DNA from 4 places in the Enterococcus sp. AMC1086 genome. Region 3 is predicted to be linked to each of the others. Evidence: predicted binding sites of a transcription regulator. Region 3 holds the regulator's gene; each other region holds the start of a gene.
What was found. The regulator LexA, encoded in region 3, represses DNA repair genes until DNA is damaged. The targets are predictions, from matches to a motif close to CNAACANNTGTTNG.

Region 1 (3,219 bases), 610 kb from region 3:
CAATGCTTTGGATGGAGAAGCGCTAAACAATCCGAAGATCACACCCACTATCAAAGCTAAAATAAATGAAATCAGTGTTAATTGAATGGTCATCCACAGACCGCTCAATAGGCGTTTCCAGTTATTTTGAATCATACCGATAAGCGTTGATTCATCCACTTTATTTTCAGTAGCACCGTCTTTTACATATTTTCCGATGATTTCATCATACTCACCAGTTCGTTTTAATTCAGCTAATCCCTCATTGAACATTTGGACTAACTCAGGATTTTTACCTTTTTTCACAGCAAAACCGTATTTTCCACCCTCTTCACGAGGAATCGGTGTTGACAGTGGTTGTTTTTGAGAAATCCCGTAACCGATCACAGGATAATCATCCATCATTGCATCGATCTCGCCAATTTCAAGGGCGCTGTATAAAGCGTCTGTAGTATCTAAATATTTAATTGAATAATCATATTTATCTTTGTTAGCTTCAAGGAAATCAGCACTTTCAGTCCCAATTTTAGCACCAACTTTTTTACCTTTTAAATCTTCATATGAGTGGATGTTGTCATTGCCTTTTTTGACAGCAATTTGAATACCGCTGTTGAAATAAGGTGTAGAGAAGTCAAAAGATTTTTCACGTTCGTCAGTAATCGTCATTCCTGCGATCATTGCATCAGCTTGACCAGATTCGACCGCTTGAACAGCAGAACTGAAGCCGATAAATTTAAACTCAACATTAAAATCTTGTAGTTCTGCAATTCGCTCCACTAAATCGACATCGATTCCTTCGTATTTACCATCTGAATTTTGGAATTCAAACGGAGCAAATGTAGAGTCGCTTGCAATAACGTAAGCTTCTTTTTTTGGTTGAATCTTTTTCATTTTAGAATCAGTATCTGTTTCGGATTCAGTTCCAGTGGAAATATATTGGTTTACGATAGCATCATATTTACCTGAACTTTTCAGTTCTTTCAGCCCAGCATTGAATTTTTCGATCAATTCTTTATTTTGCCCTTTTTTCACAGCAAAACCATAAGAACTACCTGTTTCTTTTTTTCCAACTAATTGAAGTTTTTGTCCATTTGTTATGGCATATCCTAAAACCGGATAATCGTCAAAGATCGCATCCGTTTCACCATTTTCAAGCGATTGATAAAGACCTGTTGCATCATCGAAATTTTTTATTGTATAGCCGTACTTTTCTTGATTTTTCTCTAAGAAAGTTGCGCTTTCAGTTCCGACTTTTGCGGCGACCGTTTGTCCTTTTAAGTCTTCATAATTTTTGATTTTGTCATTGCCTTTTTTGACAGCCATCTGCAGACCACTGTCAAAATAAGGTTCTGAGAAATCAAAAGATTTTTTTCGTTCATCCGTAATACTCATACCAGCAATCATCCCGTCAACTTGGTTTGATTGTACGGCTTGGATGGCACTGTCAAAGCCAAGTGGTTTAAGATTTACTTTAAAATCTTGATCTTTAGCGATAGCATTAAGCAAATCAACGTCAATACCGACATATTCTCCTTTTGAATCTTGAAATTCAAAGGGAGCAAAAGTCAAATCAGTTCCTATATTATATGTTTTTTCCTCAGCTTGAGCGGGATGCCCAAGGGTAAATGTCAGTAGACTTGCCATCATTACAATGGATGAGAGTAAAAAGTGTTTCCCTTTCATAAAATACCTCCTATATTTGCATATTGTATAATTATATAGTAAAAAAAGGTGAAAGCACAAGTCATTGACAGTTAGAATTTCAAAAAAAAATCATTTTATGACATCTTATGTTATAAAATATAACGCGACTGTGGTGCGAAAATAGTATTCTTCATCATTATTAAAGACAAACAAAAGATTAAATAAAATGTAAATCGATAAAAAATGCGTATACGCAATGTATTCTAGAACTAGCGAAAATATGTTCGGTATGTTAAAATAAATACAGATGTTTCTTTTCAATTTTAAAGATAAAAATTCTGATAAATAGAGCAAGAGGAGGATGTTGAATGATAGAAAGAGAGACCTCCAATACGTTTGACTTAGTATCAAAATACAAGCCGGATGGAGATCAGCCAGAAGCAATCAAGCGATTAGTTGAAGGCATCGAAGGCGGAGAAAAAGCCCAAATTTTATTAGGTGCTACAGGAACCGGAAAAACCTTTACGATTTCTAATGTGATAACAGAAGTGAACAAACCGACATTGGTCATTGCTCATAATAAGACTTTAGCTGGACAGCTTTATGGAGAGTTTAAAGAATTCTTCCCTAATAACGCAGTCGAGTATTTTGTTAGTTATTATGATTATTATCAACCAGAAGCATACGTTCCTTCGAGCGATACATATATAGAAAAAGATGCCAGTATCAATGATGAGATTGATAAATTGCGCCATTCAGCCACAAGTTCTTTACTAGAAAGAAACGATGTGATCGTCGTTGCTTCCGTTTCATGTATTTTTGGTTTAGGTGATCCTAAGGAATATAGTGAACAAGTGGTTTCTATTCGTGTAGGGATGGAAATGGATCGCAGTCAGTTGTTGACAGACCTAGTAAACATTCAATTTGAGCGAAATGATATCGATTTTCAACGTGGTCGTTTTCGTGTAAGAGGCGATGTGGTGGAGATTTTTCCTGCCTCAAGAGATGACCATGCCTTAAGAGTTGAATTTTTTGGGGATGAAATTGAACGTATAAGAGAAGTCGATGCTTTGACCGGCGAAGTAATGGGCGAGACTGAACATGTTGCAATTTTCCCTGCGACCCACTTTGTGACGAATGAAGATCATATGGAACATGCGATTTCACAAATTCAAGAAGAATTAGAGGCTCGTTTAACCGTCTTACGTAATGAAAATAAATTGTTAGAAGCACAACGCTTAGAACAGCGGACCAATTACGATATTGAAATGATGAGAGAAATGGGCTACACATCTGGGATCGAAAATTATTCCCGTCATATGGATGGTCGCTCAGAAGGAGAACCGCCGTATACCTTGATTGACTTCTTTCCAGATGACTTTTTACTTGTGATCGATGAATCTCATGTGTCGATGCCTCAAATTCGAGGTATGTATAATGGTGACCGAGCTAGAAAACAAATGCTAGTAGATTATGGTTTCCGTTTGCCTAGCGCATTGGATAATCGTCCATTACGTTTAGAAGAATTCGAAAAGCATGTCCATCAAGTGGTCTATGTTTCTGCTACACCTGGACCTTATGAATATGAACAAACAG
Region 2 (3,219 bases), 500 kb from region 3:
CCAGAAGAAGATATTTTAGTTGAATCAAATTCAAAAAACACCTTAGAAAATATGAGATTTTCAAAAGAAATCATGGAAACAGTTTTTGGTGGAACAGATTTTCATGCACTATTTACAACCAACAATTTCCATCTGTTTCGTGCAGGTCTTTTTGCGAAAATGGCGAATCTAAACGCAGATGGACTTGGAGCAAAAACAGCCTTTTACTTTCTACCAAATGCTTTTTTAAGAGAGTTTATTGCCATTGTAATGATGCACAAACGCCGTCATTTGATTATATGCGGACTGATTGCATTCGTGATGATTTTCTTAGCATTCGTTCAATTCTTTTTTATCTCTCGTCATTAAACTTAAAACAAAATTGGAACAGAAGCGTTTATTCTGATTCCTTAAGGCTTGGATATGACTCGTAGAGTTATGTCTAAGCCTTATTTTTTTTATGAAATTGGATATGGCGGATCTCATCATAGCCAATCTTATGCCCATCTACATAAATCCCTAATGCATCATGTCCTTGAATCCTTCCTATAACGTCTGCACCGTAGTTCCCATCACAATCCAGTTCTTCTTTTTGAATCCTCACTTCAGCTTGACTTTGAAAAGCCTGAGCTAAAACTTCATCGATTTCCGTCCAACTCATTTGAATTTTTTTTTCAGCTGGCTGTCTTTTTTTCTCTTGTTCAATGATTGCTGTATGTTCAGATAAATAAAAACCTGCCCACTTTTTCATTTTTCGATCTTGATACTGTTCAAAATAATAATCCCGCTCTTTGCTCATTGTAAGCCCTCCATTCCTCCAGCATGCCCACCGACTAATGATGCTCTTGAAATTGCTGTGCCGCCTGATGATACTGAACTCGCATGAACTAAAGAAACATAGCCAAATCGCTGCCGGATATCATCAATCAGCTGATCTAACTCTAACTCTTTGATCTGTTCATCAGGTTCATGAAATAAGTCTAGTTGTACATAAGTATTATAATTCAATTTGGTATAAGTAATCCCAATATGTCGTACTTCTTCTCCATGCCAATGTTGTCTGAATATTGTTAAACAATACTCAATCAACAGCTTACTACTATTTGTTAAAGGAACTTTCATTTGTCTTGAAAATCCTGATCCTAAAGACTTATCAGTCCTTGAAAAACCAATGGATAAATGCACACATTCTGTCTGGCAATGTGCCTTTCTAAGTCTGGCCGCCACTTGTTCCGCCATTTCACGTATCACAACTTCGATCTCCTCTTGTCGCAAATAATCTCGCATCAAAATTTGAGAATTATTATAAGAGCGTTCTTCTGGTATATATTTTTCCGATAAACGGCTGCGGTCGATACCATGTGCATGAGCATAAAGCTGTTCACCGATGATTCCTAAATTTCTTTTCAGACTATTCAAATCAGCATGTGCCAAATCATAAACGGATCGAATCCCTAAATTATTTAAGCGTTTCTCCATTCGACTCCCAATCCCCCACATATCGGTCATCGTTTCGATTGTCCAAACTTTTTCGGATACATCCTCATAATGCCATTGGGCTAAGCGCTCCTGATTATGCTTAGCTTCAATATCCATCGCTAATTTTGCTAATAAGGGATTATCCCCTATTCCAACTGTGATCGCTAATCCTGTTTCATTTTTGATTCTTTGTTGGATGATCTGTGCGAGTTCTACCGGTGTTCGTCCAAATAATTTCCAACTAGCGGTCACATCTAAAAACGATTCATCAATCGAATAAATATGTAGATCTTCATCTGCTACATAGCTCTTATATATCTCATTGATTTTCATATTTTCCTTGATATACTCATTCATTCGCGGTGGGACGATTACCAATTCTGGATGGTTTGGAACATCATATTTTCGTGTCACATTGGTGATTCCCAGTACTTCTTTCGCTTTTGGAGAAGAAGCTAAAACCAAACCACCCGTATTTTCTGCATGACTCATGACTACCAACATTTTTTCAATTGGATTGAAACCTCTAGCGACACATTCTACTGACGCGTAAAATGATTTTACATCAATGCAAAAAATCACTCTTCTTGGTTCTTTTTCATAATCAAAAAACATAGCATTCCTCTCCTTGTTTTATTTCAAAACCAATTATACGAACATACGTTCATTTTGTAAAGGGGAACACCTTTTTAAATTTGAGCCTGAGTAAAAATAATTCTTTTTTTAGAATTATAGATAGAACTACTATCTAAAAATGTAAAAAAGCATTATAGTTATATAAGATATTACAAACAACGAATCATAGTTTAAAGGAGTGAAGTCTGTGTCGGTTTATGAAAAATTTATTCAAAACGAACGATTAAGACGTTTTTTTGTTTTGGGTGTTGTTATTTTTGTTTTATTTTTAGCTAGAAGTATGATCACAATGATTTTATTAACATTTATTTTTACGTTTTTAGCGCTTCATTTCGTGAAATTTGTTCAGCGCTTTTTAAAAATCCCATCGCTCATACTAGTTTTAGCAACCTATTCTTTAATTGTTTTTTTAGTCTATCTGGCTATTACAAAGTATGTACCAGTTGTTATCCATCAAACAGTTCAGATGTATAACTCGGTGATCCATTTTTATAAAAATCCAGGAGATAATCATAACCAACTATTGATGATCATAGATGACTATCTAGAGAAATCAAATTTAATGTCACAAATCCAAAATGGGGCGAGTACCATTTTACGTTATGTTCAAGACATTGGTTCGATCGGTATTTCCTTTGTCCTTTCATTTGTTCTAAGTTTCTTTTTTATGATCGAGAAAAAACAAATGACTGAGTTTTCTAAGTTATTTTTAAAAAGTGATTTCGACTGGTTTTTTCAAGACATCTATTATTTTGCTGATAAGTTTGTAAATACATTTGGTGTCGTAATGGAAGCTCAATTCTTTATTGCTGTTGTTAATACTAGTATTACAACGATTTGTTTGGCTTTGATTGGATTTCATCAATTGCCAAGTTTAGCAATCATGATTTTTCTTTTGAGTCTAATACCCGTTGCAGGAGTGATTATCTCCTGTATTCCGCTAAGTTTCATCGCCTATTCACAAGGTGGTATCAACGATGTAATTTATATTTTAGTGGTGATCATCGTAGTGCATTTATTTGAGTCTTACGTATTGAATCCCAAATTTATGTCCAGCAAAACAGAATTACCGATTTTTTATACATTTGTTATTTTATTGATCAGTGAACGATTGTTTGGTGTTTG
Region 3 (3,219 bases):
TCTGATCGTATCTGCTTGGAATCCAGAAGATGTTCCATCAATGGCTTTACCGCCTTGTCACACAATGTTTCAATTTTATGTAAATGATGGGAAATTAAGTTGCCAGTTGTATCAGCGTAGTGGAGATGTTTTCCTTGGTGTTCCATTCAATATTGCCAGCTATGCATTATTGACTCACTTGATTGCTCATGAAACAGGTTTAGAAGTAGGAGATTTTGTCCATACTTTAGGTGATGCTCACTTATATACAAATCACATCGATCAAATGAATCAACAACTCGAAAGAGAGAGTCGATCATTTCCTACATTAAAATTGAACCAAGATAAAAAATCAGTTTTTGATTTTGAAATGGATGATATTGTAATCGAGGGATACGATCCGCATCCTGCAATCAAGGCGCCAATAGCCGTTTAATTTGAAAGGAGCTCTTTAATGTTAGCAGCCATATGGGCACAAGATGAGCAAGGGACGATCGGGAAAGAAAATCGATTACCTTGGCATTTGCCAAATGATTTGAAATTTTTTAAACAAATGACTGAAGACAACACCATCGTTATGGGACGAAAAACCTTTGAGGGGATGGGGGGGCGACCGTTACCAAATCGTCAAACGATTGTCTTAACTAGAGACAAAGCATTTCATGCAGAGGGAGTCCTTATATTCCATACGGTAGATGAGGTTCTTGATTATGCCAAAACTTTTTCAGGCATTACCTTTATTGCAGGTGGCTCAGCGGTATACGAAGATTTTTTACCTTTTTGCGATGTATTGTATCGGACAGTTATCCATCATTCATTTGAAGGTGATACGAAATTTCCTTCTGTGAATTGGGATGATTGGACACTGATCAATTTAAGCACAGAAGAACAAGACGAAAAAAATAGCTATGCCTATCAGTTTGAGACATACCAACGCAAAGTTGTTGTGGATGATTAATAAACGTGTTTGATTTAAACGAAGAACGAACAAAAAAACATACTCTCATCAGTATGTTTTTTTATTTATCTAAATATGATTGCGGTATAATCCGACAACTTTACCTAAAATACTAACGTTTTTCAAGATAATTGGGTCTAATGCATCATTTTCAGGTTGTAAACGAATATGTTCTGCCTCTTTAAAGAATCGTTTACATGTCGCTTCATCTTCGTCTGTCATCGCAATAACGATATCGCCATTTGATGCAGCGCTTTGTTTACGGACAATAACTTGATCACCGTCTAGAATACCAGCATTGATCATACTTTCACCTCTGATAGTCAGCATGAACAAAGCATTTTCTTCTGCTACTAGATCTGGTGGCAGAGGGAAAAAATCAGATGCTTCTTCTACAGCTAAGATAGGTTCACCCGCTGTAACGACACCAAGCATGGGAATGACTGTAGGCCTCACACCAATTCTTTCTAAGCCATCAGCAGTCAATTCAATCGCTCTTGGCTTAGTCGGATCACGTAAAATCAGTCCTTTTTTTTCTAAACGAGCTAGATGTCCATGAACAGTCGATGTTGAAGAGAGGTCAACTGCTTTTCCGATTTCTCTAACAGTAGGGGGATAGCCTTTTAGCTCAACTTGTTCATATATATATTTTAATACTTCGATTTGTCTTGTGTCTGTACGTTTCACCACAACCCGCACCTTCTTTCGATTTATATTTTTAGTGTACCATAGTTTTAGGTAGGAATCAAACAAGCGTTCGTGTTTTTTGAGAGGATCAAGTATCTAAAAAAATTTGATCAAAAAGAAGCATGATCAGAAATTGATTTTTCTAACATTAACTGACTTCGTTTCGTATTTTAAGTGCGAATATAGTTGTATTTTTGGTATTCATCTTATAAGATAGATATGTAAAGCAAACTTGTTTAATTATAGGTGTTATCACTTAAAATAAGGAGGTAAAGATAGATGTTATCATCAGAAAAAATGAGTCGGATTAATGAACTTGCTAAGAAAGCGAAAGAAAATGAATTGACTGAGAAAGAAAAAGAAGAGCAAAAAGTACTTCGTCAAGAGTATCTAGCTGCTTTTCGCGGTGGAATGCGTCACCATATCGAAGGAATGAAAGTGGTTGATCCTGAAGGAAATGATGTGACACCAGAGAAACTGAAAGAGATTCAAAAAGAAAAAGGATTACACGATAGAAAATAATTTTAGTTTTTTTTACTAAAAGTAATTGCTTTCATAAACGAAATACGATAAAATGTAGTTAATAAAGGTAAAAAAAACCTAAATAGGAGATGATTTTTTTGTTCGATAACACTGATCAGTTAGGCGTCAATACAATTCGTACCTTAAGTATCGAAGCAGTTCAAAAAGCAAACTCAGGACATCCTGGATTGCCAATGGGTGCAGCGCCCATGGCATACACGCTTTGGACAAAGCATTTGAAAGTAAACCCAAAAACGTCAACAAATTGGGTAGATAGAGATCGTTTCATTCTTTCTGCTGGTCACGGTTCAGCAATGCTTTATAGCTTGCTTCACTTAGCAGGTTACGGTGTAACAATGGATGATCTAAAAAGCTTCCGTCAATGGGATAGTAAAACGCCTGGGCATCCAGAAGTGCATCACACAGATGGTGTTGAAGCAACGACAGGGCCTTTAGGTCAAGGAATTGCGATGGCTGTTGGTATGGCGATGGCCGAGGCTCATACTGCCGCAACCTATAATCGAGATAGTTTTCCAGTGATTGATCATTATACCTATGCATTATGCGGTGATGGTGACTTGATGGAAGGCGTTTCTCAAGAAGCAAGTTCCATGGCTGGACATATGAAATTAGGCAAACTGATCGTGTTATATGATTCAAATGACATCTCTTTGGATGGCCCAACTTCAAAAGCGTTCACAGAAAATGTTGGTGCTCGTTATGAAGCATATGGTTGGCAGCATATCTTAGTAAAAGATGGCAATGATTTAGAAGCCATTTCTAAGGCAATCGAAGCTGCTAAAGCTGAATCAGATAAACCAACATTGATCGAAGTTAAAACGGTCATCGGTTATGGCGCTCCCAAAGAAGGAACTTCTTCTGTACATGGTGCGCCAATCGGAGCAGATGGCATTACTGCTGCTAAAGCGGTCTATGGTTGGGAATATCCAGATTTCACAGTACCAGAAGAAGTCACTGCCCGCTTTAAAGAAACAATGATAGATGAAGGTCTAAAAGCCGAAGATAAATGGAATAACATGTTTAAAAATTATACAAGAGAACATCCTGAATTA
Region 4 (3,219 bases), 1.5 Mb from region 3:
CAATAATTTTTGATCGACATAGTCCAATCCTTGATGATCGACCTGCAGTAAAGTCAACGCTTGATCTGCAATGCTGCGATCGATGGTACCATTTGACTGGACTTGAGCGAAATCGCGAACACGCTTTAATAAACGATTGGCGATCCGCGGTGTTCCACGAGAACGGCGGGCGATTTCAAAGGCACCTTCTTCTACGATTTCTGTTTGGAAAATATCAGCCGAACGCAATACGATTTCTTTTAAGTCTTGCGTTTCATAATACTCCATATGAGAAATAATACCGAAACGGTCTCGAAGAGGTGCAGATAACATTCCCGCTCTAGTCGTTGCACCAATCAGTGTAAACGGTGGCAGCGGAAAATGAACTGGATGAGCGGTCGTTCCTTGGCCTACCATAATATCCACATAAAAATCTTCCATTGCCGAATAGAGCATTTCTTCCACAATTCGAGGTAAACGATGGATTTCGTCAATAAATAACACATCGCCTGGTTCTAATTCATTTAAAATTGCAACTAAATCTCCTGCACGTTCTATTGCAGGTCCACTGGTAGTACGGATATTGACATGCATTTCATTGGCAATCACCATGGCCATTGTTGTTTTCCCTAAACCTGGCGGTCCATATAAAAGTGTATGGTCTAATGCTTCTTCCCGATTACGGGCAGCTTCAATGTAGATTGTTAGTTCTTGTTTAACTTTATCTTGACCGATATATTGTTCGAGAAATTGCGGACGTAGTGATTTTTCTAGTGACTCTTCCCCCGCGCTTGTTTGAGCAGAAAGTAGTCTTTCATCTTCTGTCATAGCGATTCCTCCTTAGCGTTTCATCATTAATTTCAATGCATTGCGCAAATATTCATCTGTTTTTAACTTGCCTAGTTCTTCTAATTTTGGTGTGATTCGTTTGATTTCTTTTTCGCTATAACCTAATACACTTAGTGCTTCCAGCGCTTCTGTTAGTGACTGGTTCGCTGATTGGTTCGTTGGTGTTTTAGCCATTGCTTCAACGGCTGCTTCTGAGGTTTCAAGTTCGCCCAGTTTTCCTTTTAGATCAAGTATCATTTGCTGTGCTGTTTTTTTACCGACGCCAGGAAACTTGGTTAGATACGCAGCATCTTCGCTTTCGATTGCATTTATTAAGCCACCATGATCTTCTGAAGCCATAATCGCTAAACCACTTTTAGGACCGATCCCTGAAACGCTGATCAGTTTTAAAAAAAGTTGTTTTTCGTCTAAATCACTAAAACCATATAAAGAATGAGCATCTTCACGGATGACTTGATGGACATAAATTTTAATTTGCTGATCGGTTTTTCCAGAATAGCGGTAGGGATTGCCTACAGATATCTGAAATCCGATGCCATTTGTTTCTACTACAATATAATAAGGACTGATAAATGTCACTTTACCAAGGATATATTCGTACATAATTTCACCTTTCTCGATACCGTTGATGTTGGAAAAGGAATTACTCCTCTTGCACCAACATTACTTATGTGTTACACGCACATACGTTTCTATTTTAGCACAGATTCAAGAAAATCAGTAGCTGAATAAAGAAGAAAGGTGTGGAACAAAAGTAAAATCTACTTTTGTCCCACACCCTAAATGCGGTTAAACATTGCCTGAAAAAGCATCCCTTCTTTTTTCTCTAAGTTAAGAGCTTCTGTTCCAACCTCAATTTTTTATTCAGAAATATACGTCCATTTATAGTCATAGCGTGCACCCGCACCATGAGCCACTACACCTTTGACTTTGTTGCTGCGCATATGTGCTTCAGCTTTTTGATAAACGGGTGAAACCCCCATGTCGTCCATCAATAATTTTTCGGCATCCACCATATCTGTCCAGCGTTTTTCTGGGTTAGAGGCATCCTTACTACCTGATGCTTGAACTAATTCATCATATTTTTCATTTGAGTAACGGCCTCTATTGTAAGATCCGCCAGTTAAGAACAAGTCAGTAAAACTACTTGGGTCTGCATAATCAGCGCCCCAACCACCCATGATAACTTCAAAGTCACCATTTTTGCCACGATCTAAACGAACGGTAAATGGTACATTTGTAACTGTTACATCCACACCATCCAATGTTTCTTTGACTGCTCCTTGGATATATTCTAAGACTTTTTTGGTAGAATCTGTATCATCGCCTACGATATCAAATTTGAATGAATCAATTCCTAGTTCTTCTTTCGCTTTTTCCCAATATTCTTTGGCTTTTTTTGTATCATGTGTCAATACATTTTTATTCTCTTCAGCAAAATCTTTATTGTCTGTTGGCGAGAAGGACATCCCTGCTGGAACAAGACCAGTAGATGCAATCGAACCGTCTCCTAAAATTCGGTCTACCAATGCATCGCGATCAATTGAATAAGAGATGGCTTTTCTTAAATTCGCATTTCGGTAAGGTGAATTTTCATCTCTTTGATTAAATTCAAGATACGATGTTCGTGCATCTTTTTCGATCACGAGTTCTGGATCTTCAGCCATTTGCTTCGCCAGTTCTCCACTCAATATTACATCATCTGCTTGTCCATCTTGGAAAAGATTCAATGAGGTCGGTGCTTCTTTAACCACGTTTACCTCGATTTTATCTAATTGAACTGCATCTTTGTCCCAATATTGATCATTTTTCGTATAGGACCATTCGGTGTCTGTTCCTGGTCCATCAAAATCAGTCAATGTAAATGGTCCGTTATACACAGATGCATCACTCGTTGTTGCATAATCTTTTCCTTTTTCTTCAACTATTTTTTTATTTTGTGGGAAAAACGAGGGAAATGCCAGCAAATAATCAAAATACGGGGTTTCTTGCTCTAACGTTACTTCTAATTCATGATCGCCAATAGCTTTGATCCCTAATTCATCTAATCCTTTTTTCCCAGCAGAAACATCTGCGCCATTTTTGACTAATTCAAACATATAAGCATATTCTGCTGCTGTTTTAGGATCAGCTGTGCGTTGCCATCCATAGACATAATCAGAAGCTACCACAGGATCACCATTTGACCATTTAGCATCTTCTCTAAGTTTAAATGTATAGGTCAAGCCATCATCGCTTTTCTTAGCAAGCTCTGCGGCACCAGCTGGTTGTGGTTTACTTTTGTCATCTAAACGATATAATCCTTCATATATATTATTTAACGCTGAAAAACTAATTGTATTTGTTGCTACCGATAAATCTGCACTCGGCATTTCTTGTTGGACGACTAAT

Region 1: a site for LexA is predicted at 1,897-1,910, ahead of uvrB (excinuclease ABC subunit UvrB). Genes of this name have one in related genera too.
Region 2: a site for LexA is predicted at 2,112-2,125, ahead of AC4BC4_RS10245 (Y-family DNA polymerase). Genes of this name have one in related genera too.
Region 4: a site for LexA is predicted at 1,508-1,521, ahead of ruvA (Holliday junction branch migration protein RuvA). Genes of this name have one in related genera too.

What each region holds. Positions count from the first base shown of each region.
Region 1 is NZ_CM177100.1:1,060,854-1,064,072, forward strand. Features, by position in the region: gene AC4BC4_RS05010 (amino acid ABC transporter substrate-binding protein/permease) at 1-1,662, opposite strand, end outside; gene uvrB (excinuclease ABC subunit UvrB) at 1,992-3,219, shown strand, end outside.
Region 2 is NZ_CM177100.1:2,169,789-2,173,007, forward strand. Features, by position in the region: gene AC4BC4_RS10235 (YdcF family protein) at 1-348, shown strand, start outside; gene AC4BC4_RS10240 (hypothetical protein) at 422-778, opposite strand; gene AC4BC4_RS10245 (Y-family DNA polymerase) at 775-2,073, opposite strand; gene AC4BC4_RS10250 (AI-2E family transporter) at 2,282-3,219, shown strand, end outside.
Region 3 is NZ_CM177100.1:1,673,466-1,676,684, forward strand. Features, by position in the region: gene AC4BC4_RS07845 (thymidylate synthase) at 1-415, shown strand, start outside; gene AC4BC4_RS07850 (dihydrofolate reductase) at 434-937, shown strand; gene lexA (transcriptional repressor LexA) at 1,007-1,636, opposite strand; gene AC4BC4_RS07860 (DUF896 family protein) at 1,904-2,146, shown strand; gene tkt (transketolase) at 2,245-3,219, shown strand, end outside.
Region 4 is NZ_CM177100.1:3,191,237-3,194,455, forward strand. Features, by position in the region: gene ruvB (Holliday junction branch migration DNA helicase RuvB) at 1-807, opposite strand, end outside; gene ruvA (Holliday junction branch migration protein RuvA) at 820-1,431, opposite strand; gene AC4BC4_RS14900 (peptide ABC transporter substrate-binding protein) at 1,689-3,219, opposite strand, start outside.